Regions from separate parts of the Paenibacillus sp. TC-CSREp1 genome, predicted to be linked through region 3. Evidence: riboswitches for the same ligand, from Rfam matches in the RefSeq annotation. Region 3 holds a riboswitch; each other region holds the start of a gene.
The links. A riboswitch is a leader RNA that binds a small molecule or an ion and turns the genes downstream of it on or off. The one in region 3 is predicted to bind S-adenosylmethionine.
Positions count from the first base shown of each region.

Region 1 (10,383 bases), on a different contig from region 3:
ATTCCGCCGGATAATCCGAATACCAGTCCTCATTCTCTCCCTCATGCGTATGCAGATTCACGAAAACAAAATCACTGCGTTCCTTGGCATCACGGATCGTTTCCAGAATCTCCTGCTGATCCTGGGCATGCGCTGTTGTTTTAACGCGAGAGTTATCGCCCTTTTCAAAGGTCAGATAACCCTCAAACAATGATCCAAACTCATAGTGATTTTCGGATTTGCTCTTGAATGTCTCAATCCGTTTACCTGTTTCCATACTTGCCGCAATGCCAATCCGTTCGCTAATGCCCTTCAAAGTCTCAAAATCCTGCTCATTAACCACATACGTACGTGACCAGCGAAGTGGATTCAGACCTGGACGGGCGGGAACACCATTCCCCGGATTGGATGCCGCAAATACTTCGCTGCGTGTTACACCAATCGTAATGATGGCAATTCGTCCATCAGCTGTATCGATAAATACCGGCTTACGAGCTTCGTGCAGACTCATTCCAACTCCCAGAGGAATCAGACCGCGCTGTTCCGCTTCAGCAAGCGTATCCGTAATTCCTTCGATGCCGTAATCCCCCGTGTGGTTGTTGGCAAAGCCGACATAGCGAATATTCAAACGTGCGAACTCGTCCAGCGTTTTGGGACGTACACTGGTCTGGTATCCCCGGCCTGCGGCCGGTACTGTATTTTTACGCGGGGTAACAAATTCAGCATTGGTGAAAACCTCATCAGCTTCCTTTAAAAGAGCCAGCAGGTTCGGGTCCATGGTTTTATCTACATGACTGCTGGAAAACAACGCGTCTCCTGTAACGATAAATTTCATATGATCCCCTTCCCTACTCCATCAATTCTTTCTTAGGCAGATAGTCGCCGCCGAGCTGCTCTTCACTGATCTTGAGCAATGTACCGTCATTGTACATTTCTTTAATTCTTTTGTTCACAGCATCCAGCAATGCACTGTCCGCCGACTTGGAGAACAGGATGTAGGAACCCGGGTCACTATTTTCAGTAGAGAATGGAACAACTTTCAGATTAGTGAAGCCATGCTCCTTGATTGCTTTTTCCGCCGAAACACGAGAAATAATCCGAACGTCATATTTTCCGGCTTCAATGCCTTCAAATTGTTTAACAAAGTTTTCTTCGGTGTACATAATATCTGCTTTGGCATCCGGATGCTCTGTATTATAGTTCTCCAGCAGCGTTGCACCTGAGTTGCCTACTTCGGTTACTGCCTTGTATCCTTTCAAATCTTCAATCGATTTAAGGGTGTTATCATCCTTGCGTACCACAAAAACGTTAGCATTTTCGATAATAGGCAAAGAGAAATTATATTTGCTGCGTCGTTCTGGATTGGAACTGAAGTTGTTGGCTCCTAATTGAAAACGTCCATTATCCAGACCTGTCAGAATGCCTTCAAACTCAATCGCTTGTACTTCAAGTTTATACTCAGGGAGCTTCTCGAAAATGGCTTTCATGACTTCGACATCATAACCAGTAAGTGTACCGTCTTTATCGTAGCTGAACGGGTTACTTACGCCGCTTGTTGCCGCAATAATCGTCTTCTGACCAGATTCCGCACCCGCACCTGAACTTGCTTCGTTTTTGTTGCCGCAACCGGCAATCATCAACCCGAGCACTAATAAAAGAATTCCCGGCACAAACTTCTTCTTCATTGTTATATCCCCCTTGTTGTGTTATCTCTCTGTTATTCTAACCATGAATTATAATTCATAGTAAATTAGTATGAAATGTATTATGTCACGGTGTACATGCTCTGTCAAGGTAATTCGACAAAGAAAACTACATATTACGACACCTTTCTACATCTTCCAAACGACACTCTTCTACATGCTCCGCAATAAACTTTCCTGTGACTCTCCTCCGGCAAAAATGTACAATATTAGAAACAGCTTCTTCAAAATCCATGTATCATCTATTCAATCTTTACTAAATTAAACTGGAGCGATCCCATGACCGGCTGGCTTCCAGAGAAATTCGTCAAATGTCACTTCGCATGCTCGCAATTGAATAAACAACAAACAGCCCTTACCTGCTCACTCGATAGGTAAGGGCTGTTTAGCCTATTTCCGTTAATTTCGCCACTTCTTCGCCAGCTCGCTAATCTGATGCGGTGTTGTGCGGCAGCAGCCGCCAATAATCTGGGCGCCCGCAGCAACCCATTGCTCCGATGCGTCCTTCATACTGCCACAGGAGCCTTGACCGCTCCATGTTTTGGTTTCCGCATCGTAAGTCTCGCCTGAATTGGGATATACGATAACCGGTTTATCACTGGCACGGCGCAAGATACCAATCGCTTCCGTAACGACTTCCATGGGAGCGCAGTTCAGACCAATCGCCGCAAGCTGCGGCTCTGAACCAAATGTCTGGGCACATACCTCGAGCGGCGTGCCTTCGCTGATGCTTGTCCCGTCTTTTAACGAGAACGAAAGCCAGGCACTTGTCTCCGGAAATTCCTTGAGCAATTCAACCAGCACCCGAGCCTCCTGCAATGAAGGGATCGTCTCAAGCGCCAGCACATCTGCTCCCGCTTCAACCAGCGCTGCCATACGCGGACGATGGAATGCTGCCAATGTCTCATCCGATACGCCATAATGCCCCACGTACTCTGAACCATCCGCCAGATAAGCACCGTATGGCCCAACGGAGCCAGCGACTATAGGGCGCGGACGCCCCAGCTTCTCGCCACCTGTGTGCTCACCTGTACGATTTTCACTCTGCTCTTTTCCCACGTTCTCGGCATGTCCCGAAGCGACTTCTGCACCTGGTCTCGTTGAACTGCCGCCTTCTACTATGACATCCTGCACTTCTGTCCACACGTCATCTCTCGCCTTTGCGGCCAGCTCTACCGTCTTGCGAATCAGCTCCAGTGCAGCCTGCTCTCCAATGCCACGCTTGCGGAAACCTTCGACAGTGGCCTGATAGCTTGAAGTAATTGCACAATCTGCTCCTGCACGGAAATAATCCGCGTGTACCTGCACAATGACATCCGGGTTCTCCAGCAGCACACGTGCAGACCAGAGCGGGTCATCCAGATTACAACCATGCTGCTCCAGCTCTGTAGCCAGTGCACCGTCCAGAATCATGAGTGGATAGTCGTTCAGAATACGTTGAATTACATTGATATCATTCGTTTGCTCCATTTTAGTCATGGGGTCAACCCTCTTTTCTTCTTCGTACGATCTGTCAGGTAATATACGATATAACACAGAATAATGAATGGAATGCCGCAGTATAAAGCAATTCGCTGTGTCGGATCAAAAGCAATGCCGATGCAGGAGGCCAGGCACAGCAAAAATGAAACGATAGGCACGATTGGATATAGCGGTGTCCGGTAAACCAGATCCTGCACTTTGTTTCCTTCACGCAGATACTGTCTGCGGAACATATATTGAGACACGCTGATGCTCATCCATACCGCCACTACAGCAAGACCCGAGATAGAGACAAGTGTAATATACACGGTTCCAGGTGCAATGATGCTGGACAGCAAAGCCAGTGCACCGCCAGCCATGCTGAGCACCAGCGCGTTGAACGGCACACCGCGTTTGGTCAAGCGGGCAAACCATGGAGAAATGGTCTTTTTATCTGCCAGTGACCATAACATCCGTGAGGAAGCATATAATCCCGAGTTAGCTGCGGACAGAATCGCTGTTAGAATAACAAAATTCATAATGTCTGCCGCATACGGAACACCGATCCGTTCCATCACGGCTACAAATGGACTCTCCAGCACGCTTGCGTCCGACATTGGCAGCAGCGCAGACAGAATGACAATTGTACCGATAAAGAAAATAATCAGACGCCATAATGTCGTATGAATGGCTTTTGGAATGTTTTTTTCCGGGTTTTCCGTCTCGCCAGCAGCAATACCAATCAGCTCTGTTCCCGAAAAGGCAAAGTTCACTGCCAGCATTGTCATTAATATGGCCGTGGCTCCATGCGGAAACCAACCTGATGCTGTAATGTTGGTAAACAGTGGCGCCGGAGACGCATCTGCCATCGGAATAATCCCAAACATGGCAGCACCGCCAATAATAATAAAGAGCACAATCGTCATCACCTTCACCAAGGAAAACCAAAATTCGGATTCGGCAAACAGTTTGACCGTGAACGCATTAAACAGAAAAATCATCAGAGCAAACAGACCGCTCCAGATCCAGACATTTATGGACGGGAACCAGCGCTGCATCAGCAGCCCGGCTGCCGTAAATTCAGAGCCCAACGCGACTGTCCAGGTCAGCCAGTATAGCCAAGCAACGGTATAACCTGTAGCTGGGCCGATATATTTGGCTGCGTAGCTGTGGAATGCACCCGTCTCTGGCATATATACTGATAATTCGCCCAGACAGAGCATAACCAGATACACAACAAGTGCCCCGATGAGATAGGATAAAATGGTACCGAGCGGTCCCGCCTGCTGAATCGTGTACCCCGAGCTGAGGAACAATCCCGTTCCGATGACGCCGCCAAGCGAAAGCATGACCACATGTCTCGTTTGCATCTTGCGCTGAAAATGACCTTTATCGCTGTTATTCTCCATATGACATACTCCCTGCTTCTTCATCCAGAACAAACAAAAAAGACCCACTCTTCCCGAAGAGTGCGCCTCTACTGACAAATAAAAACAACTGCTCCTATCTATCAGGCTTTCACCCGCTGGAATTAGCACAGTATCCTTCAGATCTGTTGCTGAGGTTTCTAAGGGCCAGTCCCTCCACCTCTCTGGATAAGAAAATGATTTTTTATAACTATATCGACTGCCACCTGATGTGTCAACATTTAAATAGAATTACACCTGAGTCGTATTCCATTACCATGCTCCCCTACATTATTCCAACAAGCTACTCTGTAGAAGACCCCGGATTCACAATTCTGGTCTTGATCTCATATGTGATGGGCACCTTCGCAAATATCTCATCCCAGTGATCCTTCACCCTCTTCCACGTCTTCGGATATTTAATTCGAATCGTGTCCCGAAAATCGGCAACATCCACCTGATACGTATGCTGGAGTTTATACAGCATCTGCTTAATCTGCTGCTCGACCAATTTTGCAAAATCCTTTTCCAGTTCATCCCGATACGCTCCCTTCTCCTCCTTCTCCGGGGATCGCCAATCCTCCATCATCCATCCCTCGGATTCGGCTTTAATGTGGAATGAAATGTTGTCACCATCCACTTTCGGAATAATCTTTGTTCTTTTCTTTTTGATCTCATAGACCACCGTAAATCCTTCTTTGCTGTAGGTCTTGATGACTCCGCCCTTTTGATTAGGTCTGAGCCAGGAAAGGGCCTCCAGATCCGTTTGACTAAGCTCACCAATAAATTTCTTGTCTTTAGCATCAAAAATGCTGCCGCCCGAGAACTTGTCCTCCCCGTTGTAGTTCAGTACATTCTGCAATAGAAAACTCGACCCGGATTGCATCTGGGCATCAAGCTTCGCGAGCGATACAGGCTCCAGAATTTTGTTGGAGACGTTAGAATTATTCGTAATCCCGGTGAGATAGAACGCCGGAATGCGTGATGGATCGTTAGAGGTTAGCACATCCACTGCCCGGTGATGGCTGATCAGTACCAGACAGTTCGGGCGAATATCGTTATCCCGCAGGATGAAATCCAGCAGCTGGTCCAACCCATACTTTTTGGCAATATCCTTGGAAATCACAATAACCTTGAGGTGATGTCCAATGAGCGGGCGATCACGGCGCAAGGCAAACTGACGGAAAATCTGCAGCAAGGAATCACCGGTAAGTCGTTCATTCAAATAGGACGTTTTACCGGATGCAGGTGAACCGGGCTGTTCACTTTTTTGGCTACTGGAGTACCCTGGGGCGATCTGAACGGTTGCTGTTACATTGTCCAGCTTGGGATAACGTCCTCCCTGCTCCGCAATTTTTTTCTCAAACTCGGTTTCTTGACCCACGTCAATACCCAGCGCAACGTACAAGCTCAAATCCTCGATCTCTCTACTGCTCCAGCAGCCTGAGAGTAGACTCAGGATGGTCACAACGCAAGCGATCCGTCCCAGCAGGCGAAAGAAAATCATGCGTGCTTGCCTCCTTTTTTACGTATCATGCTTATGATCAACAGGATCAAAGGCAAGATGGCGAACAACAGAACAGAAGCGTTACCCAGCATATCGCCAAGTGCGAAAGTTTCATCTACATTTTTCGGCATCATCGCCGCTATATATATAACAGGCAGCAGAACATACATAATCTTGCCCATTTTTTTGGTCTTGAATAAGTCACGAATGCCTACTGATGCACAATAATGGGTAATTGCAAACGTGGAAAAAATCTGCATAATCCAGATGACCAGCAGGAGCGATTCAAAGCGCTCAAAGATCAAGCCTTGTATTTCAAAGCTTCGCACCAAATCCAGCGTCGGCCATGTTCTCGTTTTGATTCCGTCAAGTGAAAGGCTTCCTACAACCATAACAACTGTAATGAGGTATATAGCAGTGGAGACAGCTATGCCCCATGTTATCGCTTTATTGCTTTTTTTCGGATTCTGCATATATGCCGTAATGACTAGCATAACCTCGTAACCTGTATAAGACAGCAGCGATGGCTTCAAGCCCTTAATGACCGGCAAGAGTCCTTCACCCAAAACAGGCCTTAAATTGCTGATCTCGAACAATTGATTGCTAAGCAGAATTTCCATAACAAAGATGACCAGTGTAATGGGCAGAATGATCTCAAATACACGCAGGATCACAGATAATCCGCCAGAGATGAGATAGATGCCAATCCACATAAACACCATCACAATCACCCACGTAGGAGTACGCTCAAGCAAATACATGCCGGTTACATCAGCCATTACTCTGATCTCGAAGGCAGCAATTATCATAAAATACAAGATCATCGCACATCCCAGAATGTACGCGATCCAGCGCCCGGTAATTTCCCTTGTGAATTGAAAAACTGTTTTTTCGGGAAATCTGCGGCATAAGGTCACAAGAATGATACCCACTCCTATGATGATCAGCCCGGACAGAATGATGGAGATCCAGACGTCAGGTGTTCCCACCGCTTTGCTCATCGTTCGTGGCAGCGTTAATATCCCTGCACCCAGCATATAATTGACGATAATCACAACCGCCTGTGTAGTACTTATTTTCCCCTGAGCGTCTTTCACTTCACTACACCTCCACGCTTACAATTGATTCAAGCGCAATGCCTGCCTACTTCTTCCGATCCTCATCCACTGTATTCATCATCTCGGGACGTCTTCTCATCATAGAAAGCGGTGCTCGCATGATGAAATCTTTCCAGTCACTCATACGATATGGGACAGCTGGTGCCACATATGGAACACCAAAGCTTGTTAACCTCGCTAGATGTGTACATATCAGCAGAAAGAACATGACTACGCCATACAATCCGAGCACTGCAGCACTGAACATGGCAGCGAACCGCAAAATCCGTAGTGTTAATCCTGCGCTGTACACCGGAATCGTAAAAGAAGAGATTGCCGTAACGGCCACCACGATGACCAGAAACTGACTGATAATGCCTGCTTGTACCGCTGCTTGACCAATAATGAGACCCCCAACGATTCCCATCGCAGGTCCAATGGGCTTAGGGAGACGAATCCCCGCTTCCCTCAGAATTTCAATAGACAGCTCCATAATTAATACTTCAATAAGGGATGGGAAAGGCACTCCTGTCCTCGTCTCAATGATAGTCAACACTAGCTTGGTGGGAATCAGACCTGGATGAAATGAGATAAACGAGATATACAGGGCGGGCGCAAGCAAAGCCAGCATGGCAGATAGAAAGCGCAGCATACGTAGAAAAGTACCAGGTATCCAGCGCTCATAATAATCCTCGGGAGATTGCAGCAGCATGCTGAAAGTCACGGGTACAACAAGTACAAATGGCGTCCCGTCCAGTAAAATCGCCACCCGTCCTTCCAGCAGGGCACCAATCACCCGGTCAGGCCTCTCCGTATTTAATATTTGCTGGAACGGACTCAGCGTATTGTCTTCAATCAATTGCTCGACATAACCCGATTCAAGGAAATTGTCCATATCCATCTCACGAATGCGCTTCTCGACTTCTGCCACCAGTTTCGGGTCAGCAATGTCCTGAATGTAAGCGATGGCGAGGTCTTTTTTAATGCGCGAGCCTACCTCAATCTTTTCAATGAACAAGCTCTGATCGCTGCCATACCGACGCAGAATGCCTGTATTGTCACTCAATTGCTCCGTAAATCCAATTCGCGGTCCCCGCAGCAATGCTTCGGATAACGGCTCATCAATGCTTCGCGTCTTGCCCTTCGACGTGCCAATCAGCATACCGCCCGGCATACCGTCCACCAGCAGCCCATTTTTCCCAACCAGTACACCGAGTGCAAACTCCTGCAGCGAACCTGTCTCCTGAATCTGGCTGACAGGCAGTAGTTGGTTCTGGAGATAGCTGGACAGCGCCTGACGATTCTCCGGATGCACAAAACCCTCCTGTTTCAGTTCAGGCACACCATCCGTCATTAACGGTGTAATCAAATGCTCATCAACTAATTCCTGATCCACCAATCCTTCGGTATACATCACAGCAGCCCTTGTGTTTGTACCTCTGATCGTAAACTCGCGAATATGTACATCTGCATTTTTGGCAAAAGTTTCTTTCACACTTGTCATATCTGTTGCATATTCGCCTGTTAATTTGATGTTTGCATAATGTCCTGTCTCTGTACCCGGTCCTGTGCCTGTCTCTGCGGGCGAAATATCTCTGGAGGAGATGGAAGGCTTGGTGGAACGAGAAAAGCTGCCTCTCTTTACAGCCGTATTCAACCATCTCCAGATCAGCGTAATAATCACGGGTACAATGAATACCAGCATAGCCTGAACCCATATCGGCCATTCAGGAATATACGATATAATTTTAGACCACATGTCCTCCGCCTCCCTCTCTGCAAAAATCAAGCTACAGGTATTCCGGAATTATTGTGTCCTGTTTACCCGCAAAAATTCCGTGTTTTTGGCATTACATCCAATAGAACGCTTTCTTTTATTTTCTTGAACAACAAAAAAAACGACCCTGCACGGAGCAGAATCGTTTTGATATTCAACTTACACTATTCGAGTCACATGCTGTGCCTTGTCATCAAGCAGGCGAGCTGCGTCTGCGATTGTTTTGAAATCCTGTAACGCAATCTCAATTCTCTCATTGCTATGCTGCACGTACTGCTCCACCTTTTTGGTGCCGTTGGTGATATTCGTAATTTCCTTGGTTATACCCATGACACTATCCCGAATCTCATTAATGGAATTTTCCACCATCGCAGACAACTTGCGCACTTCCTTCGCTACAATATCGAAGCCTCTTCCAAACTCTCCTGCATGTGCAGCTTCAATCGCTGCATTCAGTGCCAGCAGCTGTGTCTGGGATGATATTTCCCGAATCGTGCGTACCACACCTTGAATCGAGCCAGCCTGTTCCTGAAGATGAGTAAGTGTAGACTGATTTGTTGCCGACACCTCCGAGATATAAGCAACGCTGGACAACAGCTCATGGCTTCGACCGATGCCCGCATCGGCCTGCTCGTTTAATTCCTGGGAGAGTGCCTTCAGCTCCTGCACAACAGTTGTTATATTATTCTGACGATTTGTAATATTCGTTGCCATCTTGCAGACTCCAACAATTTTTTGATTATTCTCATCATATACCGGCATGTATGTAGCTTCGAGCCATACGGGCTGCCCTCCGGCATCCATTCGCTCCACCTTGTCCTGAAAACTTTTCCCGTTCAAAATACTTCTCCAAAACTCCTCATACGCCGGACTGTCTGTAAATTTGCCAAAACATAATTGACGATGATGCATGCCATACATCTCTTCCTTGGTATACCCCATCGTTGAAGCAAACACTTCATTCACGTATGTAACCTTGCGATTTACATCAAAACGGATAATGGCCAAGCTTTTCTCCAGCGCTTTGATCACCAGTGCGTCCGTAACCTCATCCTGCTCCATAGTCCCCAATAAAGTCATCTAAATCCCCCACAATCCGTCCCGTAGTCAATAACGTTATATATTGTCACTGCTTGCCTGATGCAGATGGATGACAAGTGCAAATCACTGTTTTCCCTTTAACGCACCTTCATTCCTGCATTTGACTCTAGGTATTGATACCCCGATTCGGGACTTTTGGATCACTGAATTGCATGAATCTCAAAATATATTTTTTTCACGCATATACAGCCTTCTACGAATTAAACGTTACGGGCCAGATCATATACCAAATTGTATCTGCTTTCCAGGACAAAACTCACATGCTGCACCATATATATTAAAAAAGAAGAGTAGCTGGAGATTCATATCCCCATCTACTCTTCTTTAGCATGATAAATCTGAAAACAGTTGT
Region 1 is NZ_JBNOKM010000022.1:11,673-22,055, forward strand. Features, by position in the region: gene ACQSGY_RS26090 (CapA family protein) at 1-814, opposite strand, end outside; gene ACQSGY_RS26095 (transporter substrate-binding domain-containing protein) at 828-1,664, opposite strand; gene mmuM (homocysteine S-methyltransferase) at 2,082-3,152, opposite strand; gene mmuP (S-methylmethionine permease) at 3,158-4,552, opposite strand; SAM riboswitch class I at 4,644-4,745, opposite strand; gene ACQSGY_RS26110 (Ger(x)C family spore germination protein) at 4,854-6,056, opposite strand; gene ACQSGY_RS26115 (spore germination protein) at 6,053-7,153, opposite strand; gene ACQSGY_RS26120 (spore germination protein) at 7,200-8,912, opposite strand; gene ACQSGY_RS26125 (methyl-accepting chemotaxis protein) at 9,090-10,010, opposite strand.
Region 1: linked by a shared signal. The riboswitch ahead of mmuP (S-methylmethionine permease) and the one ahead of metA (homoserine O-acetyltransferase MetA) in region 3 are both predicted to bind S-adenosylmethionine.

Region 2 (10,383 bases), on a different contig from region 3:
CTCGTAACATTCCAGATACGCTGCTGTGCGCGTCACGTTACTGCGATTATGCTGTTGTGTCAGCGTTTTGATGTCCTCAAGGATGATGCAATCCTCCTCGCACACGAGCGTACTGTTCGCCTGAATGCTGCGGGATGGCGATATGCCGCCAGTTCCAGGTAACAGCCGTTCAACCTCGGCGTGCAGAGCAGCCGCTGTATCCGAGTTCCAGCCCAGATCGCGCAGAGGATGTCGAAGCAATGAGGACGCCTGCCAGGCGGCCTGTTTGCCGCGCCATACTTCACGGGCCGCTCCGGGAATTGATCTAACAATCTGCAAAAACGAAGCAGGGTGATGTGTTTCGGTCGTGTCACTTCTGGTGGAAGTCATGAATGGAACATCCTTTCATGAAAAATGGTGTTTGATATATCAGGACTTGTGGTTATTCTAAGTATGCGCTGAACATTTGACTTCCAATCGCCAATTTGCTTCACTAAGATGGAGACAAAGGTACAGAAAGGGAGATGTGACTATGGAACAAATTACATCCAAGCCGGAATTTGATGTGGCGATTCAATCGCCGCGTTTGACGGTAGCCGTATTCAAGGCAGACTGGTGCGGGGATTGCAAATACATCGATCCATTTATGCCAGAGGTAGAAACGAAGTATTCACGTGATCTGACACTGATTGAAGTAGACGTGGATCAGGTTGGCCCGGTAAGTCAGGAACAGAATGTTTTGGGCATTCCGAGCTTTGTTGCCTATACAGATGGACGGGAACTGGTACGTTATGTGAACAAGCTGCGCAAGTCGCGTGAAGAGATTGAACAATTTCTGGATCGCGCCGTTGAGGTATACAACACGATACACAAGTAAGGGTAGGCGGCGCGATTGTAACTGCGTTTCGTTGTCACATGATGCGAAGCCGCTATAAGGATAACCATCCCAGCACGCGGTGCCCTGTCTCATGACAAGGTGGTCAGCAAGGAATTGATTTTGCAGATGCAGGGCATACTGTGAACAAGTTTCTCAAACTCAGGGCTGTCGGTTGAGCCGTAATCTGGCTTAAGACAGCCTTTTTCTGCTTAGTTAGGCATGTTGTGGGTGTAAATTGTAATTGATTTCCATTAAATCACAAGTTTGCGATTCAAACCATTTGGAGAACGGCACTAATGAGTTACTGGGGGAGGGCAATGGTGAGGGAATGGGTGAACGGTGTGGTGCAGCTTTTTCGGCGAGTTCCGTTACTCTAACGAATCCCAGAAACGCTATTTGGCCCAAATTACATGTTTTTATTTTGTAACGATCTCAGGAAAGCTTATTTCGGGAATTTCATGTGAAATGGGATGTATTTAGCGGGTTTTAATTGAAATAAGGTTTCTGGGGATCGTTAGAATCTAAGAAAGCTCTATTTTGCTTAAATAAGCTCATCTGGGATCGTTACAATAAAAGGGTGAAAATTAGGCACATCATAGGCACATCCTAGGCATGTCATAGGCACGTCAGAGACACTAAGAACACCGAGAATGCGGTAAAACGTCGCAAATATCCAAACATTGAAAACTTCACTGAACCATCCATCGAAGACAACGAAAACATCACGCAATCGGTAATGTTGAATACAACCGAATACAACACAACCGAACACGACCTAACTCAATATGTCGTTTTAATCAGGTTCCTATATATCGTTTAAATGAAGATTCGGCGTTTACGCGGTTGTCAATGTTTATTGTCTTCGTTCTCTAATTCCTGAATTGCTGTGTTTTTTGATGTTATCGATGTTACCTGTGTTTTGTATCCGGTCTTACAAATGGGGGAATCGGAGATCCTTATGATCTGTTCTCATAAAGTTTCACATCCAGAAAGCAGGAAAGCCTTACAGAAGAAACAAAAGAAGCGCTGCACAATACAGAACAAGCAAAGCACCACAAAACACCGCACAATAAAGTACTGAACAAGCAAAACACCGCTAATTGCTACACAATAACGAAACGAACAAACAAAACACTGCACACCTAAGCGTTACATAATAAAAACTAACATAAAAAATCCTAAAGAAGAAATACATAAATAAATTACACAACAAAGCTATCCACCAGCCGGAAGGCCCTAATATGACTATCGGGTCAAAATTTTAACAGACGTTAACATTTTGTCACAAAGCACGGCGTCAATGATGCTTTTATCCGTTATAATAAATTTAGTTGTGAAATTAGTGTCAAAGTACAGAATAAAATATCAAACGAACGATCATGAAGCGAAGATGCTCTTCGCCATCTTAAACTAACAGCGGGTGAGAAAAAATTGAAGCACTTAACATTGTTTAAATGGTTGACCGTATTAACCTGTCTTATTATGTTTCTGGCCACTTTTGGCGGCGGGATCGTAACCAAAACTGAATCAGGCCTTGGATGTGGTAATGAATGGCCTTTATGTAACGGAAAGCTCGTTCCTGCACATACTGTGGCCTCGCTCATTGAATACTCCCACCGTGCCGTGAGTGCATTGGCGGGCCTGCTGTCCATCGCTTCGTTTGTTGCCTTTTTGCGATTTGGCAAGCAGCGTCGTGATCTGCAGCTTTTCTCATTTCTGACCCTAGTATTTGTCATTATACAGGGGATTATGGGCGCTTTTGCCGTGGTATTCTCACAATCCTCTGCAGTCATGGCGCTTCACTTCGGATTTGCGTTAATTGCGTTTGCAAGCTCCTTAATGATGGCTCTCGGTATTCGGCAGGAAGCCAGGTACGGCGGTCTCGAACGACTGAACAGATATCCACGTGTCAGCAAAGGCTTCCGCAATCTGGTCTGGTTCTCAACCATTTACACATATCTGGTCGTGTATACAGGGGCATTTGTGAGTCATACAAACTCTGCTGGAGGTTGTTCCGGGTTCCCGCTATGTAATGGACAGATCGTTCCTGAGCTTTCGGGAGGGGTAGCTGTAGCATTTGCTCACCGTCTTGCTGCGGCATCGTTAGTGATTGTCATTGCAATTCTGGGACATTTTGCGTATCGCAAACATCCGGATAATCGGGAGCTGCGTACGCTGGGTGTGTTATCCGTAATATTGATTTTGATGCAAGTGGTTATCGGTATGTTTATGATGTGGACGATTAACCGCCCAGAGGTGTATATGTTTGTAGCACTCGCACATATGCTGGATATCGCTATATTATTCGGTGTGCTGACGTATATGAGCTTCCTGGTGTACAAACTGTATCGCCCGGTAAATCGCTTCTAAACTGAAGCAGCTGTCTATCTTAGAAAAGAATTCAGTTCCTGCACTTTTAACCCTGCACTTGCAGCCAGGCTGCACTATATTTGGAAAGTCCACCCTTCGGTGATACAGATTACTGGAGCAGGTGGACTTTTGTTTTTGTTTGATGTTTGAATCAACAGGGCAACCTAAACCAAGTTATAATGATTACAGTATTTGCAGCGGTTATTGGGGAGAGGTAGTGACTGTCCAGCAGCTGTGACATCATATATTTTGCATCATCAGTGGAAAGAGGAGGACATCTATGCTGCGTACGTTACTTGGTGAGAAACCGCGGGTCAATCAGGGTATTCTGAAGGAAGCGATGGATACGATGGCACACACGCTGGATTCATTTGAACGCCAGATGCATGTGGACCATGACCCGGAACATGATTACAGGAAGCTTTATATCTGGACGCAAGGGCTGATATCGTCATTGGATGAATTGGAGCAGAGTTATTTTGCAGCAGCCCATTTTCGTAAAAAAGTGGTTGCCGGCTCTACCGAAGATATGACCTCTGCCGAAAAGGCGGAGTATGCGCGTTATGTTTATTTTTATAAGGATGCATTTATTCGCTGCTTTGCCATCCTGGACAAACTGGGAACCGTTTTGAATGAAATATTCCAGTTGAATACTTCAAAGACGAAGGTGCATTTCTCTTATTATACGGTACTTAGGCAATTTGATTATCATCGGGAACACCATGCACTTGCATTGCAATTAATCAAGATCAAGGAAAATTATCGTGAACCCATGAGCAGGCTCCGCAAGCGGCGCAATATGGAGATTCATTACATGAACTCTGAAATGCAGGACGATCTATGGCAGCTGCATCAGACGATGAAGGGGAAAGTCAAGCTGGAGGATCTGGATCAGCATCTGCTGGAGATGCAGCAGGGTGTGGATATGGTCTGTGAAACTCTGCACACGGCATATCGATATATCACTCGAATCTGGCGTAAACAAGGCATGAGGCGATAATGGCATCAAGCTTTTACTCGTTTACCACAGTAGCTTAATGAAATAATACCCTTTGACAAATCGGAATACTTGGACTATACTGAGTTGCAGATCAGAAACTTACATGGATTTGTTATTTATCTAAAATGCACTATTTAATACAGTTTTGATATTGTAGCATTTAATGCAGTTTAATGATGTAATATTTGATGCAGTTCGATCATTATATATGATGAACTACAATAACCTATATAATTCTACAAAACATTATATTTCTCTTATCGAGAGTGGCGGAGGGACAGGCCCGATGAAGCCCGGCAACCGATCTGTGCTGATGACATGAATGTGTTTCATTACAGATGTTAGGTGCTAATTCCTACAGAATCATAGTGAATATGATTTTGGCAGATGAGAAGGTCATTTCACGTGAAGAGCCATCTTTGTATCTGCAAAGGGCTCTTTTTTCGCGTAAAAAGGGGAGTTTTCCCTTCCTTCGGGTAAAGATATATGTAGGTGATGGGGAAGGAGCCGTACTATTGATAGAACTGGTTGGATTAACCAAAACATATGGCAGGCGTGGAAAGACAACCACGGCGTTGTCAGAGCTTGATCTAAGCATCCAGAAGGGTGAAATATTCGGCGTTATTGGCCACTCGGGTGCGGGGAAAAGCACATTGATTCGTTGCATTAACTTGCTGGAACGTCCGACAGCAGGCGAAGTGTGGGTGGATGGCGTTAACCTGACGGAGCTTGGCAAAAGTGAACTTCAGCAGCAAAGACGCAAGATCGGCATGATTTTTCAGCATTTCAATCTGTTGTCTTCTGCCACAGTGTACGATAACGTTGCTTTTCCGTTAAAGCTGGTGAATACACCCAAGGATGCGATTGACCGCAAGGTGAAGGAGATGCTGGCTTTGGTCGGTCTGGAGCAGCACAGCAGCAAATATCCGGCACAGCTATCGGGCGGACAGAAACAGCGGGTTGGCATAGCACGAGCGCTTGCAAGTGATCCAAGTGTGCTTCTCTGTGATGAGGCGACCTCTGCGCTTGACCCGCAGACAACGAATTCAATTCTGAAGCTGCTCCTGGATATCAACGAAAAGTATAATCTGACGATTGTGCTTATCACGCACGAGATGCATGTGATTCAGACCATCTGCGACCGGGTGGCAGTAATCCATCAAGGTGGCATTGTAGAGCAAGGGCCGGTAACTGAAGTGTTCCTGAAGCCGCAGCATGCGATAACTCGGGATTTTGTGAGTCGTGATCGTGAAGGTGGACTGGCGCTGGAAGAAATGGTGCTTGCGAATGCCGGAACGGAGCTCGGAACAGGTGTATCATCCAAGCTGGTGAAAGTGTCGTTTTTGGGAAACAAAACGTATGAAGCGATTTTATCCAGAACGGTTCGCAAAACCGGCGTGGATTTTGCCATTCTGCAGGGCACAATCTCTACGATCAAGCAAGTTCCCTATGGTCAATTAACTGTAAGATTCGAGGGCGATGTTCAAGCCATTGAGCAGACGTTATCCGAGCTTGCTGCAGAAGGACTTGATGTGGAGGTGCTTCGTTAATGGATTTTTCAAAAGTAAACTGGGATGAGGTTGGCACCGCCTCGATTGAGACGTTACAAATTTTGGCCGCATCCGGCTTGTTCACCGTTCTGCTTGGTCTGCCGCTTGGTGTAATTCTGTTCATGACAGGGCGATCCGCATCAGCCAGATCTCGAGTAACCTATGTTGTTTTGTCTGTCATTGTTAACATCTTACGTTCTGTACCTTTTATCATATTAATTGTTGCTCTGATTCCAGTTTCACGTGCGCTGGTGGGGACAGCTACTGGGGTGCTCGGCGTCATTCCACCTCTTGTTATCTCTGCTGCGCCGTACTTTGCACGTCTCGTAGAGAATACGTTGCGAGAAGTGGATCGCGGCGTCATTGAAGCGGCACAGGCAATGGGGGCATCTACAGGACAGATTGTCAGACGAGTGCTGTTGCCAGAAGCTCTACCGGGTCTGCTTGCCAGCATTACCATCACGATTGTTACTCTGGTATCATACACGGCTATGGCGGGTATGGTTGGCGGCGGCGGATTGGGAACGTTGGCAATTAACTACGGATACTACCGTTATCAGAACGAAATCATGATTATTTCTGTTATATCCATGATTATTCTGGTCCAGCTTCTGCAGATGCTTGGCGATCGTCTGGTCATTTATTTCACCAGGAAATAACACATAGATGAAAAAATATAAGGCGAAGGGGTTTTACAGATGAAAAAATGGTCTATTGTTCTACTCAGCTTGATGTTAATCGCAGTGCTTGCAGCTTGCGGAAACAACAAGAAATCGGACAGCGGTGCGGATAATTCAGCGGGCGCTCCGCGTACCGTTGAATTGAAAGTCGGGGCTTCTCCTACACCTCATGCTGAAATCCTGGAAAGCATCAAACCTGTGCTTGAAGCGGAGGGCATCCGCTTGCAGGTTGTTACATTCAATGACTATGTACAGCCAAACCAGCAGCTGGAGGATGGCAAACTGGATGCGAACTTCTTCCAGCATCAGCCTTACCTTGATGTGCAAAATAAAGAGCGCGGCTTCCACCTGGTTGCTGTAACGCCGGTTCATGTAGAACCTTTTGGTGGTTACTCCAAAAAGATTAAATCGCTGGATGAACTGAAAGACGGCGCAAAAGTAGCGATTCCTAATGACCCTTCCAATGGCGGACGTGCACTCCTGCTGCTGGCGAAGAAAGGTCTGATTACACTCAAAGACAATACCAACATTACTTCCACGAAACAGGACATTACAGCGAATCCGAAAAATCTGGATATTATTGAGCTCGATGCCGCGATGATGCCTCGTCAGCTGGATGAAGCTGATCTGGTGTTCATCAATTCAAACTATGCACTGGAAGCTAATCTTAATCCGGCTAAAGATGCACTGCTGATTGAAGACCTGCAAGGCAATCCATATGCCAACATTCTGGTATCCCGTGAGGATAATAAAGACGCAGATGCCATCAAAAAGCTGGCTGAAGCTCTTCACTCCGAAGAAGTGAAAAAATTCATCAAAGAACGTTACCAAGGTGCAGTTGAACCTGCGTTTTAAGGTGATAAAGAAATATGTTATTTAAGGTCATAAAGGAATAGTTTAAATTAAAAGCCCCGCACATTTCTTATTTTGAAATGTACGGGGCTTTCTTTAGATGAGCATCATAGAGCCTTATGAGCAAAGGACTAAGGGAAGGCTAACTAAAGCAGCCTACGATAATCTTTTGTCTTTATCGTCATCTTCTGCAGACGATAAAGACTCCTGTCCCGCAGCATGCTGCTGATACGCTTCTTCCGCAGGGGAGAGCGCGGGAGCCTCTGACGATTCCGTTGGTGATGCGGCGGCTGCATCTTTTCGGCCAGTAAGTTTACGGCGCAGCCATCCGAACGCACCAGCGAGGGCTGCAACGATGAAAATCCAGCCTTTTTTGAGCAGGAGCAGCAGACCAACCTTTTTGGCAACGGCAACCCCGGCTCCACCCAAAATAAGGCCGGTAAGGCCAAGCTCCGATTTTTTATCCAGAGAAGCATCAAATTCACCGTATGTATAGCCGCTGTTAACCGTAAGATTATTCAGCACATGTTCTTCAAATTGCTTGCGATTTTGTTCAAAGTTAGCACTGTCCGAGACAAGAATAACGCCAATATATCCTTCACGTGTCAATACATTTACGTTGTAATTCACAAGTGCTTCCTGCTGTGCATCCTCTAATGCTAATGAATATCGCAATTGATGCTTGCTGTTATCATAGGCAGGCTCGATATCCCAACCGACAACGTTCAACTGATTATCAGCACTCGTTTTTTTGTTTTGCTCTTCTGTGCCGCGTTTGTAGCTCTCCAGCAGTTCATTGGCATCCAGATCGTTTTTGTCACTATCATCAATATGTCCTGTATGATTATACTCAAAAATGACATACCAATTGGATTGTTCACCAGCACCGTATAGACTTCCAATCTCACTTCCGTTAGGGAAAGATTCAGAGTCCTCCATAAATCGCTTGGTATTGTCTGCATCCAGAAACATCAGATCTTCCGCTACCTTTAATGTAGCTTTATCATCGAGCGATACGGTTGCAGGTCCATCCTTCCATTCATAATCTGTGGTGGTGGAGCTGTCACTAGCCGCAAATACCTTCACGCATGATGTGAATTGCCATGTGACAATAAGAAGCAGAGAGAATACGAGGTGCAGCCATTTCTTGTTCATTACTTTGATTCCTTTCAACACATGTAATGCAGGCATGTACATGTTGATTGTATTATGTCGTTATCATCATAAGATAATAATGACTTATCGAGGGTACCACAGCAATTTACATTTGATCAAGGTATTTATGGATGTTAAGGGTTTATTTTCCTACAAAAGTCCTGATATTCAATTCATGATTGTAATTAGAAATAAGGACATGGTCCCTGATATACGCATTTTTGAAACTGGAACAGATTGTGAAGAGCAGGCAAGTTGTGAGGGAAGCATAAATCTTTTATACTGGATGAGTGACTGCTCTTTGAAGAGGGGGATGAACGTGAAGGGAAAGATTGCCCTCATAACGGGAAGTGCCAAAGGCCTTGGGAAAATGACAGCACTTAGTCTGGCAGATCAAGGATGCCATATTGCCCTCAATTATGTCCACAGCCGATCAGAGGCTGAAGCGCTTCAGGCTCAGATTATTGCCAAAGGCGTGCGTTGTATTGCTGTACAGGCAGACATATCCAAAGCTGAAGAGATTCATGCGCTTGTAGCTGCCGTGGAAGCGCAGCTGGGGCATATCGATATTTTAGTAAATAACGCGGGGCCATTCGTACGTGAGCGCCGGGTGTTTGCGGACTATTCCGAGGCAGAGGTGCAGATGTTAGTGCAGGGAAACCTGCTGGGACCGATGATTCTGGATCAGCTCGTCCTGCCGAAAATGCGCCGCAAGCAGTGGGGGCGGATTATTCATTTTGGCTTCAGTCATGCCGGTGAAGCGAGGTCGTGGCCTCATCGTGCCGTATATGCTGCTGCGAAGGTGGGGCTGGTTTCGTTTACAAAGACACTCGCCGTGGAAGAAGCGCCTTACGGGATTACGGTGAACATGGTATGTCCTGGAGATATTCGTGGTGCAAATAAAGAGAAAACCATTGATGACATTGTGAACATACCTGATAAGGAAACGCCAAGAGGGCGCCCCGGCAGCGGAGAAGATATAGCAAGAGTGATTACGTATCTGTGCCTGGATCATTCGGATTTTATTACAGGTAACATTATGGATGTGTCTGGAGGGCTTGATCCGATCAGGCCAACAATATAAAAGGGTACCAAAAAAAGAGCCCTCCGCTTCTTACGAAGCGAAAGGCTCTCTGAGGTTTATTTCGTGAAGGATTGATTAGAATACTTGTACGACTTCTTGTACACCCTCAACTTCTTCAAGAAGGGCGCGTTCAATCCCGGCTTTTAATGTAATGGTGGAGCTTGGGCAGCTGCCGCAGGCACCGACCAGTTTCAGCTTAATGATGCCGTCCTCCACGTCGACCAGTTCCACGTCACCGCCATCGCGCTGCAGGAACGGACGAAGTTTATCAAGCACATCAGATACCTCATCATACATGGTGCTTTGTGCGTTTTCGCTCATATTGTTCAACTCCTTTCCTCCTTATAGTATATTACAAACGACCACAAATTAAAATGGTCAAACAAAGCAGGTGAATGAAATGAGACCAATTATTGAATTTTGCGCTAACAATATGCATTTTGGCACAGATGAAGTCATGGATCAACTGGATGAAAATCCGGACTATGACGTCATCGAATATGGCTGTCTGACCAATTGCGGTCAATGTTATATGACCCCTTTTGCCTTGGTTAATGGTGAAGTGGTGACCACGGACAAAGTGGAGGATCTATACAGCGCCATTCTTGCCAAAATCGCCGAAGCGGATGCATGGGATGAGCTCGATCTTGATTAATTAACCGAGATGGCGCTTGGACATCCAGAGCACACCGCTTTTCAAAATACGAGGCACACGTCCCATCATGGACGTTTTGCCCATTAGCCCAAATCCAGCCTTCTTGCCGAGTGCGCCTAATGTGCCGCGAAGCTTGAGCGGCTGCGGATTGGGCTTTTCGCCTTTCCAAAGCGCATGCTGA
Region 2 is NZ_JBNOKM010000008.1:258,281-268,663, reverse strand. Features, by position in the region: gene ACQSGY_RS14445 (DUF2515 family protein) at 1-369, opposite strand, end outside; gene ACQSGY_RS14440 (thioredoxin family protein) at 512-856, shown strand; gene ACQSGY_RS14435 (COX15/CtaA family protein) at 2,339-3,226, shown strand; gene ACQSGY_RS14430 (Cthe_2314 family HEPN domain-containing protein) at 3,507-4,226, shown strand; SAM riboswitch class I at 4,481-4,620, shown strand; gene ACQSGY_RS14425 (methionine ABC transporter ATP-binding protein) at 4,742-5,776, shown strand; gene ACQSGY_RS14420 (methionine ABC transporter permease) at 5,776-6,435, shown strand; gene ACQSGY_RS14415 (MetQ/NlpA family ABC transporter substrate-binding protein) at 6,475-7,311, shown strand; gene ACQSGY_RS14410 (DUF2167 domain-containing protein) at 7,465-8,463, opposite strand; gene ACQSGY_RS14405 (SDR family oxidoreductase) at 8,783-9,547, shown strand; gene ACQSGY_RS14400 (NifU family protein) at 9,623-9,868, opposite strand; gene ACQSGY_RS14395 (YuzB family protein) at 9,948-10,202, shown strand; gene ACQSGY_RS14390 (NAD(P)/FAD-dependent oxidoreductase) at 10,203-10,383, opposite strand, start outside.
Region 2: linked by a shared signal. The riboswitch ahead of ACQSGY_RS14425 (methionine ABC transporter ATP-binding protein) and the one ahead of metA (homoserine O-acetyltransferase MetA) in region 3 are both predicted to bind S-adenosylmethionine.

Region 3 (10,383 bases):
ACCATTGTATCTCGTGGAGAATTTTCAATTATTATGGCAAACATGGGTAAAGCGGGCGGACTATTGCCATTACTTCAGCCGTTTGCTGCACTATATGTATTGATTCTGGCTATCCTTGGACCACTGTTAACCAAGGAATCCAAACATGTATTTAATTTGTTGAATAAAATATTTAAGTTCAAAGATGCACGCAAAAAAAAAGAGGAACCTAAAGTGCTGCAGAAAGAAGGATAAATTCCATGTTTGTACAGAGCAGACAATTGAACGAATCAAGTAACTAAGCGGCTGCACGCCGAACTTTCTGTGAACACCCCAGGGAGAATGGCTCGAAAGCCGCACATAAGGAGGATGACCTGTGAAAGCACCTCTGATATCGGCTAATCCGGCGCCACACACTGCCAAGAAGACCAGCATATCGCCTTCTCACCGCTGGTTGAACCTGTTTCTGGTCATTGTTGGCGGGATTCTGGCCTCCGTGGGACTTGAATTGTTTCTGCATCCCAATAAAATCATTATTGGCGGCATAACGGGAATCTCTTCCCTTTTCGCACATTGGACTGAGCTTCGAATCGGATTATTCCTGTTTCTATTCAACGTTCCGTTTATCTTTTTATCGTACAGAATTGTGAAGAAAAAATTTGTACTGGTTACTGTTCTGGGTCTGGTTGTCTTTTCGATCGGTGCCATTGTGCTACATCCCATGCCGCCGCTCGTCGAGCATCCCTTGGCTGCTGCCATGTTTGGCGGTTTATGTCTGGGGCTCGGAATCGGGCTGGTCGTTCGGTATGGCGGGACACTGGATACGCTGGAAATAGGTGATCCGTCCTCCCGGCCTCCTGAACGTGTCTTTAGCGGGAAACGGATGCTTATCGAAAAAATAATCATGCTGCTTAACTTGATCATCCTGACAGCTGCTGGTGTTGTTTTTGGCTGGGATCAGGCCATGTATTCTGTCATCGCTTATCTCATTGCCTATGAAATGGTATACCTTGCATTCCGGGGATTCTCCACGAAACGCAGCATATGCATTCTCACGACACAAAGTACTCAAGTTGAAAAAGCTGTGCGCAAGCGCCTGCGCAGAGAACCACAGAGCCTCCCTGCTGCGGAGTCCTCCCCCATCGCTGGAGCAGCAGGCTGGATCGGTCAGATTCCAGGAGCACTTTATTACGAAGTGCATTTCCTGGAGATGATCTGGCTGAAAACGATCGTTCGCCATATTGATCCGTATGCAGGCATTGTAGCCAATCCAGAAAAGTAACCAGAAAAATAACATTGTACGGATTGGAAAAACACAAGCACTATAACAAAACGCTCTCTCCCCTGATGAGGAGATGGATTAATATCCATACTCATCACATGGGAAGAGAGCGTTTTTTCGTTTAACCTGCTGCAAATATAAATTTATATGAAATTATAATTCAACAATCGCTTTCACCACTTGAGTTTCGGGCAACAGCCAGGCATCCATTGCTGTTGGCAGCTCATCAAATGCAGCACGATGTGTAACATAGCCATCCATACTTAATTTTTTGCTGCGCAGCGTAGAGAGCACCAGTTCAAAGTCCTCACGTGTTGCGTTCCGACTACCTAGCATACTCATCTCCCGTTTATGAAACTCCGGGTCATGGAACGTGATGTCTGCTTTAACCAGGCCAACAAAGATTAACTGCCCGCCGTGTGACACGTACGGAATAGCGCCGTTCATGGAATGAACATTGCCTGTCGCATCAAATACAGCCGTCGCATAGTCTCCGTCAGTGATCTCGGAAACGCGCTGTAATGCCTGATCATCCGCCTGTACCGTCTCGTCTACTCCGGCCCACGTTCGACTAAGCTCCAGCCTGTCCAGATTACGATCTACCGCAATAACGTAAGCACCTGCCTGCTTGGCAAAAGCCATCACACCGAGTCCGATAGGCCCCGCACCAATGACGACTACACGTTCTCCCGGCTGGAGTGCGGCTCTGCGAACGGCGTGAGCCCCGATGCTAAGCGGTTCCACCATGGCTGTCTCATCCAGCGTTAGACCATCTGCCTTCAGCAGATGAGATACGGGTACCGCAATGCGCTCTCTCATGCCTCCATCAACATGTACTCCCATCACCTGCATCGATGCACAACAATTTGTCTTGCCTGAACGACAAGCTATACAGTGTCCGCAGTGCAGATAAGGGATAATGCTGACTTGATCTCCAGGCTGCAAGCCCGCCTCATTCGGGCCAATCTCTTCGATAATACCAGCCAGCTCATGACCAAGCACACGTGGATACGTAAAGAACGGCTGATTGCCTTTGTACGCATGCAGATCTGTACCGCAGATGCCGATACGCTGAATCGCGACCAACGCTTCTCCTTCAGCTCTTTCTGGCTGCGGCAGCTCTTTCAGCACCAAACGATCTATTTCTTCACATACGATAGCTCTCATGCCTGTTCCTCCTTGGTTCCATTCAACGTTGTGTTTATGTTCGTATTATACTGTGCAAGCCCGCTTGACCACGTTTCGTTGTTCAACGGAGCCAGAATACGCAGCACCTCTTCCAAAAGCTGATGATCCATCGGCTCTTCAATCCAGCTCGCATTATTCATAATGTTACGCTGACTTGCACTGCTCACCAGCGTTGTCGGAATCTGTTCATTGGCTGTGGAAAATTGCACGGCCAGCTTGGCGATATCGCTCCCCTGCTCCTGACAGAAGCGAGCAGCCTTCAGACAGAGCTCTTTCACCCGTTCACCCGCCGGGTGCCATGCCGGTGTCCCGCGTGTGCTAAGCAATCCCATCGAGAGAGGTGAAGCGTTTACAAGTCCAACCCCTTTTTCCTCCAGCAAAGGCAGAAGGGATAACAGTGACGTATCATTCAAGGCATAATGACAGTAAGAGATAATGGCATCCGCATTGACCTGCGGCAGCATCTGCTCGAACAACGGCAGCGGCAAGCCACAGATACCCGCATAACGAATGATGCCTTTGTCTTTCAATTCGAGCAGAGTTGGAAACGCCTCTTCAATGATGATTTCAGGCTCCACAAACTCAATATCATGCAGAAATAAAATATCGATATAATCGGTATGCAGACGAGACAGGCTTTCCTGCACACTATTCAGAATACGTTTGCGTGAAAAATCAAACTCGTTCTCACCGTAACGTCCAGCTTTGGTGGATAACGTATATGAGCTGCGCGGCAAGCTGCGGATCGCCTCACCAAGCACCGTCTCTGCTTTGGTCAAGCCATAATACGGCGAAACGTCTATATAATTCATGCCTGCATCCACAGCCGCATGAACGGTCCGAATGCCCTCCTCGCGATCAATATCACGAAATACAGAACCAAGCGAAGATGCCCCAAAACTCAAAACAGGTACGTCCAGCGATGTCTTTCCCAGTTTCCTTTTTTTCATCCCTTCGTTCCTCCCAGCGGTTTTACTACACAACTGTCCCTTCATTGTATCAGTTAAAAATCTATATAACATATCGTCAAATGCGTAATATGTACTGTTTAATGATCTGCATGATGATCTACAATCCATCTTATTTTATGATTAATCACACGAAAAAGGGACAAAGCAGCGTAAACCTGCTTTGTCCCTTGGTTATCATTAGGTAAAAGTCTGCATTCAATTATAAGTCGAAACGTAATGATACAAGTCCATTTTTGCACTATAAAATCAGATTAGTTCTGCATTACAAAATCTTTAGGCACAATGCTCTCTTCGTCAAACATACGCAAAATCTCATAACGAGTGTTGCGCTGCGCCGGAATATAACCGGACTCGCGAATCAGACGCAGAATAGACTCAATGTTTACTTTGTATGTTGCGCCTGCAGAAGATACTACATTCTCCTCAATCATCGTGCTGCCAAAGTCGTTGCAGCCGAATTCAAGCGATTTTTTACCAATCTCGGGGCCCATCGTTACCCAGGAGGATTGAATGTTTTTGATATTGTCCAGCACCAGACGGCTGATCGCTACGGTTTTCAAATATTCTTCCGGTGTTTGACGCTCCAGCTTGAGGTTTGTGTTATCCGGCTGGAAAGTCCACGGAATAAAGGCCAGGAAACCTTCGGAATCATACTTGTTTGCAATGCATTCATCCTGCGCGTCACGAACACGCATCAGATGCAGTGCACGCTCCTCCATGGATTCTCCGAGACCGATAACCATCGTTGCTGTTGTATTCATCCCGATCCGGTGAGCTGTCTGCATCACGTCCATCCAGTCGCGCCATGATCCTTTAAGACGGCTGATTTTGCGGCGTGTACGATCATCCAGAATTTCGGCACCACCACCAGGCAGAGAATCAAGTCCAGCCTCGTGAATGGCACGTACAACCTCTTCCAGCGTAAGCCCATCGGATACTTCCACCATTTTCATAATCTCGGCTGGCGAGAAGGAGTGCATCGTAATATTCGGGAAACGCTCCTTGATGGCTTTCAGGAGATCAGTATAATAACTGAACGGCAGATTCGGGTTAGTTCCTCCCTGCATCAGAATCTCGGTGCCGTTAACATCCTCTGTCTCCTGAATCTTCTGAAAAATGACCTCATCCGGCAGTACATACCCTTCTTCAGAACCAGGTCTGCGATAGAAAGCACAAAAACGGCAGTATACGTCACATACATTCGTGTAGTTAACGTTACGCCCAATTACAAAGGTTCTGTATGGTTCAGGGTGCATACGCTTCATGATCACATTGGCAGCTGCCCCGATTTTGTCCACTTCATCGGATTCAAATAACTGAATCGTGTCTTCCAGGTCCAAACGTTCGCCCCTAAGGGCTTTATCTAAGATACGGTCCACCGTACTCATCGTAAAAAGCCTCCCTCATGAAGAGAAAATAATACGATGCTCCATCCGGCTGGTTTGCAATAAGCAACTTCTGTCGGCAACATCGTAATGGTCTACTATACATATCGTAACACAGGTTACATGTGAAAAAAAGCACCTTATATAAAGGTGCTTTAAAAATCAATTAAAATTTTTACATATAAACTCAAGTTTCTGTGCAAAAGAATAGATCAATATATTCTGTCTTTTTAACTTTATTCGGCCTCCAAAGCCTGCTCCAGATCGGCAATCAGGTCATCAATATCCTCAAGCCCTACCGAGAAACGCAGCAATCCATCGGTAATTCCACGCTCATGTCGAACCTCTGCCGGCATGGCCGCATGTGACATCATTGTAGGATAAGAAAGAATACTTTCCACCGCACCCAGACTTACAGCAACAATCGGCAGCTTCACGCGGTTCAGCACCGCTTTGGCACGATCTCCCGAGCCTACGTCAAAAGAAACAACTGCTCCGTAGCCCGTAGACTGACGCTCATGTGCTTCACGACCCGGGTGATCCTCAAGTCCAGGGTAATAGACAGCCGTTATATCTTTGCGCCCTTTAAGCCATCCCGCAAGCTTGGCTGTGCTCTGTTCACTGTGAGCCATGCGTGCTCCAAGTGTTTTCATTCCGCGCATCAGAAGCCAGGATTCCTGAGCTCCCAGCACCGTGCCCAATCCATTTTGCAGCTGCTTCAGCTGTCTGCCCAGCTCATCTGTACGTGCAACAGCCAGCCCCGCCAGCACATCACTGTGACCGCCCAGAAACTTCGTAGCACTATGTACAACGATATCTACGCCAAACTCAATCGGCCGCTGATAATACGGTGTCATAAATGTGTTATCCAGAATCGTAATCAGTTCATGCTCCTTCGACCAGGACGTTACGGCCGCAATATCCGTAATCTTTAACGTTGGATTGGAGGGTGTCTCCATATAAACAGCTTTGGTGTTTGGTTTAAGGGCTGCCTTGACTTCCTCGATATTCGTCATATCTACAAATGTAGTCTCGATCTGCATGCGGCTGAGAATGGTCGTCAGCAGGCGATAGGTGCCTCCGTATACATCCTCCGTAACAATGATATGATCTCCTGCAGAGAACATCATAAATACACTGGAGATGGCAGCCATGCCTGATGAGTAGGCAAAACCACGCACTCCGCCTTCAAGCAAAGCGATATAGTCCTCCAGAGCTTGACGGGTAGGATTGCCCGAACGGCTGTAGTCATGCTTTGGTGGATTAAAAATATCAAAATGATGGAATGTGGATGCCTGATAAATCGGCACGCTGGATGCGCCGGTTGTCTGATCAATCTCATCCCCGAAATGAAGCAGCTTTGTCTCAAACTTCAATCCTGATTCCGGTTTTTTGCGGTTTACATCACTCATGAGATTACGCCTCCTTCCACTTCCTGCTGCGCTGCCAGCAGCGCCTGATTCAGATCGGCAATCAAGTCCTCCGCATGTTCAATTCCGACAGAGAAACGCAGCAAACGGTCATCTACACCTACAGCATCACGAATCTCCAGCGGGATATCCGCATGCGTCTGCACTGCCGGGTAAGTCATGAGGGATTCTACACCGCCAAGGCTTTCGGCAAACGCAATTAATTGAATATGACGCAGCAATGGCTCCACATACCGTGCATCCTTGACTTTAAATGAGAAGATGCCGGTATTGCCTGAAGATTGCTTCTGCTGAATCTCGTATCCCGGATGATCGGACAATCCCGGATGGAATACTTCCGCAACCGCAGGATGCTCCAGCAGGAACTTCGCGATGGTCAGCGCGTTATATTCGTGACGCTCCATGCGAAGCGCAAGGGTTTTCATGCCTTTCATCAATTGATAGGAATCACTCGGCGATAACACCGCACCAATCGAATTATGAAGGAAAGCCATTTCCGCAGACAAAGCTTCACCTTTGGTAATAATAAGTCCAGCGAGAACATCATTATGTCCGCCCAGATATTTGGTAGCACTGTGAATGATAATGTCTGCGCCAAGTTCAATCGGACGCTGGAAGAACGGCGTGAGCAATGTGTTGTCCACGATCGTCAGCAGGTTATGGCTTTTGGCCCAGGAAGCTACGGCTTGTACGTCCGTGATCATCATAAGCGGATTGGTTGGTGTCTCGATAAATACAGCTTTGGTATTTGGCTGGTACACCTTCTCCAGCGCTTCCAGATCATTCGTATCCACGTAACTTGCCGTTACGCCAAAGCGAGACAGAATTCGTTCCAGCAGTCGATATGTTCCGCCGTACAGATCAAGTGAAACAATCAGATGATCTCCTTGGCTGAACATCGCAAAGATCGTTTGCAACGCCGCCATACCGGAGCTACAGGCAAAACCTGCATCACCGGATTCCAGTGCCGCTGCAGCCTCCTCCAGCACTTTACGTGTTGGATTGGTTGTACGAATGTAATCAAACCCGGTGCTTTGTCCCAGCTTCGGGTGACGAAACGCAGTGGATTGATAAATCGGAAAGTTAACGGCTCCTGTAACGGGTTCATTGATGGACCCAATCTGAGCTAAACGGCTTTCAATCTTCAACTTGTTATCTTCCATTACTGCATCCTCCTGTAATCACGATTAGATTTGCGGACCAATATCGTAAGGTGTTTCCTGATACACATAGTAATTGAGCCAGTTAGAGAATAATAAGTTGGCATGTGCACGCCAGGTAGCCGGAGGGAGTTGGGATGGATCATCGTTCGGATAATAATGCTTAGGCAGTGCGATATCCAATCCTTTGGCTACATCACGGTCATACTCCCATTTTAAAGAAAACGGATCGTACTCGGCATGTCCTGTAGCAAAAATTTGCTTACCATCCTTGGTGGCTACCAGAAATACGCCTGCTTCCTCGGACTCGGCTAAAATTTCAAGCCTGTCGTTTTTTTCGATATCCTCACGTCTTACGTCTGTATGGCGAGAGTGAGGCACATTAAACACCTCATCAAATCCCCGGAGCAGTGGAACATGGGGTTTGTTGATCGTATGCGGGAATACTCCAAAACATTTTTCATCCAGCGGAACTTTGGGTACATCAAAATGGTGGTATAAACCAGCCTGGGATGCCCAACAGATATGCATGGTCGACGTTACATTGGTTTTGGTCCATTCAAAAATTTCCTGAATCTCCTTCCAATAATTAACGTCCTCAAAATCCATTTGCTCCACCGGCGCACCTGTAATAATCATCCCGTCGAAACGGCGGTGCTGAATCTCATCGAATGTTTTGTAGAACATGTCCAGATATTCCTGAGACGTATTTTTGGAGGTATGAGATTTGGGATGCACAAGCACCACATCCACCTGAATGGGGGTGTTCCCCACCAGACGCAGCAATTGTGTTTCGGTGGTCTCTTTGGTAGGCATCAGATTCAGAATAGCAATGCGCAGCGGACGAATATCCTGCTTGTATGCGGACGTTTCGTCCATGACAAAGATATTCTCCCCTTCAAGCACTTCTTTAGCTGGTAGTGTGTCCGGAATTTTAATTGGCATGGTGAGTTGATTCCTCCTTGGTCGTCATAGATCACATTTGCCGCGAAAATCACTGCTGAGAAGTTGGGGCATACAACAAAGACCTCTCTCGGATTCCGAGAAAGGTCATATGTAAACAGATATGCGCCTCTCTCATCTCTCAGTTACAACAGCACCACGAGGATGCTTGGTCGCTGCAAGAATTAGCACCGTGCGGTATATCGCCGGTTGCCGGGTTTCATCGGGCTAGTCCCTCCACCTACTCTTGATAAGATTTCGCTGTATTCAATTATAATTCAAATTTATTAACTTTTACTTTAAAACATTCAGGCCCTCACGTCAAGATGCAGTTAGGTGTTTCTGATACCGAATTCGGAACCGATTCTACTCCGTAATCATACACTGCCTCAGAGCGCGAAATAGACACATTTTGCGCTTGAAAGCACTCTGGACCAGCGGTATACTAGACAAGTGTTTATAAGCCCTTATGTGAGAGGTGACATATTAAATGGATGGCGACCCGAGGCCCAATTGGCAGTCGATTTCCGAACAACTGCATAGAGAATGGACATCAGCATCGGCAGCGGGCCGTTTTTTCCGTTTGATTATAGATTGAACGTAAACAAGCGGAGACCTGTACATCGGGCTTCGCTGCCGACCGGCTGATCTGTTCTTTTGCGCCCATATTAATGATGAAATCCGCCACGATGGCGGGTGCAGAAGGAGTAGATTACATGAAAATCCGGTTGGTTAATAACGGTGTATTTATTCCGGTGGATGATATCCAGCAAGCGCTGACTCCACCGGCTGAAGGTTTTTACTGGATCGATGCAGACGTGGATGATCTGGCTGTGCTGCAGCCTCTGTTCTCCATGCATGATCTGGCTGTGGAGGACTGCTTGAGTGATGAGGAGCAGCGTCCAAAGATTGAAATTTATGAAAATCATTATTTTATCGTGATCAACAGCATTCGCTTTGATGATGAAGAGATTTTTCTGCGGGCAGTCAATCTGTTTCTCGGCAGACATTTCATTATCAGTGTAACGAAACAGAAGGTCAGTGAATTACGGATGCTGAAGCCGATCCTGTGGGAACAGGAGATCAACAGTCCCGATCGCTTTCTCTATTTGCTGGTTGACTTGATTGTAGACAATTATTTCACCGTTGGTGACCGAATTGAAGCTCGCATCGAGAAGCTGGAAGAAGACATTCTGATGCATACCAAGAAATCACATCTGAATGAAATTATCGGTTTGCGAAGTGAAATATTGTGGTTGAAAAAGGTGCTGGGGCCTCAGAAAGAGGTTATCAATACCCTGAACAAAAAAGACCTGCGTCTGATTGATGATCAGCTGCAAAAATACTTCAGTGACATTTATGAGAATGCCGTGAAAATTTCGGAAACGTTCGAAACGTACCGCGACCTGATGGGCAACTTGCGAGAAGCCTATCAATCCAGTATCGCAAACCGGGCGAATGAGATCATGCGCGTGTTTACGGCCATTACAACGGTCTTCATGCCGCTGACCGTGATTACCGGAATATACGGAATGAACTTTGATAACATGCCTGAGCTGCACTGGAGATATGGTTATTACGCCGTCATTGGCCTCATGATTACACTCGGCCTGACGATGTTCTTTATTTTTCGCAAAAAAGACTGGATTTGAAATGGAAGACGAAGCGCCCCTCTGCGGGAACGACTTCGTCTTTTTGGTATCTGTTTTTCCTGAGCACTACCGAGCTAACCAACATTACGTTCCGTTTCCACATGCCTGCGGAAACGGATGCGAATCATACGCAATCGTTCATATACCTGTTCAAGGCTACCTGTTTCCGGGCGCTCTCCTCCATAAACTTTATGTAAGACAGGCTTCAGAAACGTATCGCCCAATTCCTCATATGCACTCCAGACCGCCTCCTGTTCAGCCTCAGGCATCACAGCCAGCTCTACATCAAGCAGAGAGTCCGTATCGTAGCCTTCCAGATCCAGCGTCTCCAGCAGTTCAATTAACTCACGGCGGGATAAGCCCGAACGAATTACAATCTCCTCCAAAGTCTGAC
Region 3 is NZ_JBNOKM010000003.1:304,370-314,752, reverse strand. Features, by position in the region: gene ACQSGY_RS06275 (cation:proton antiporter) at 1-234, shown strand, start outside; gene ACQSGY_RS06270 (YitT family protein) at 356-1,261, shown strand; gene ACQSGY_RS06265 (zinc-binding alcohol dehydrogenase family protein) at 1,415-2,428, opposite strand; gene ACQSGY_RS06260 (aldo/keto reductase) at 2,425-3,399, opposite strand; gene mqnC (cyclic dehypoxanthinyl futalosine synthase) at 3,672-4,808, opposite strand; gene ACQSGY_RS06250 (trans-sulfuration enzyme family protein) at 5,042-6,217, opposite strand; gene ACQSGY_RS06245 (aminotransferase class I/II-fold pyridoxal phosphate-dependent enzyme) at 6,214-7,398, opposite strand; gene metA (homoserine O-acetyltransferase MetA) at 7,423-8,340, opposite strand; SAM riboswitch class I at 8,470-8,594, opposite strand; gene corA (magnesium/cobalt transporter CorA) at 9,054-9,989, shown strand; gene ACQSGY_RS06230 (HRDC domain-containing protein) at 10,064-10,383, opposite strand, start outside.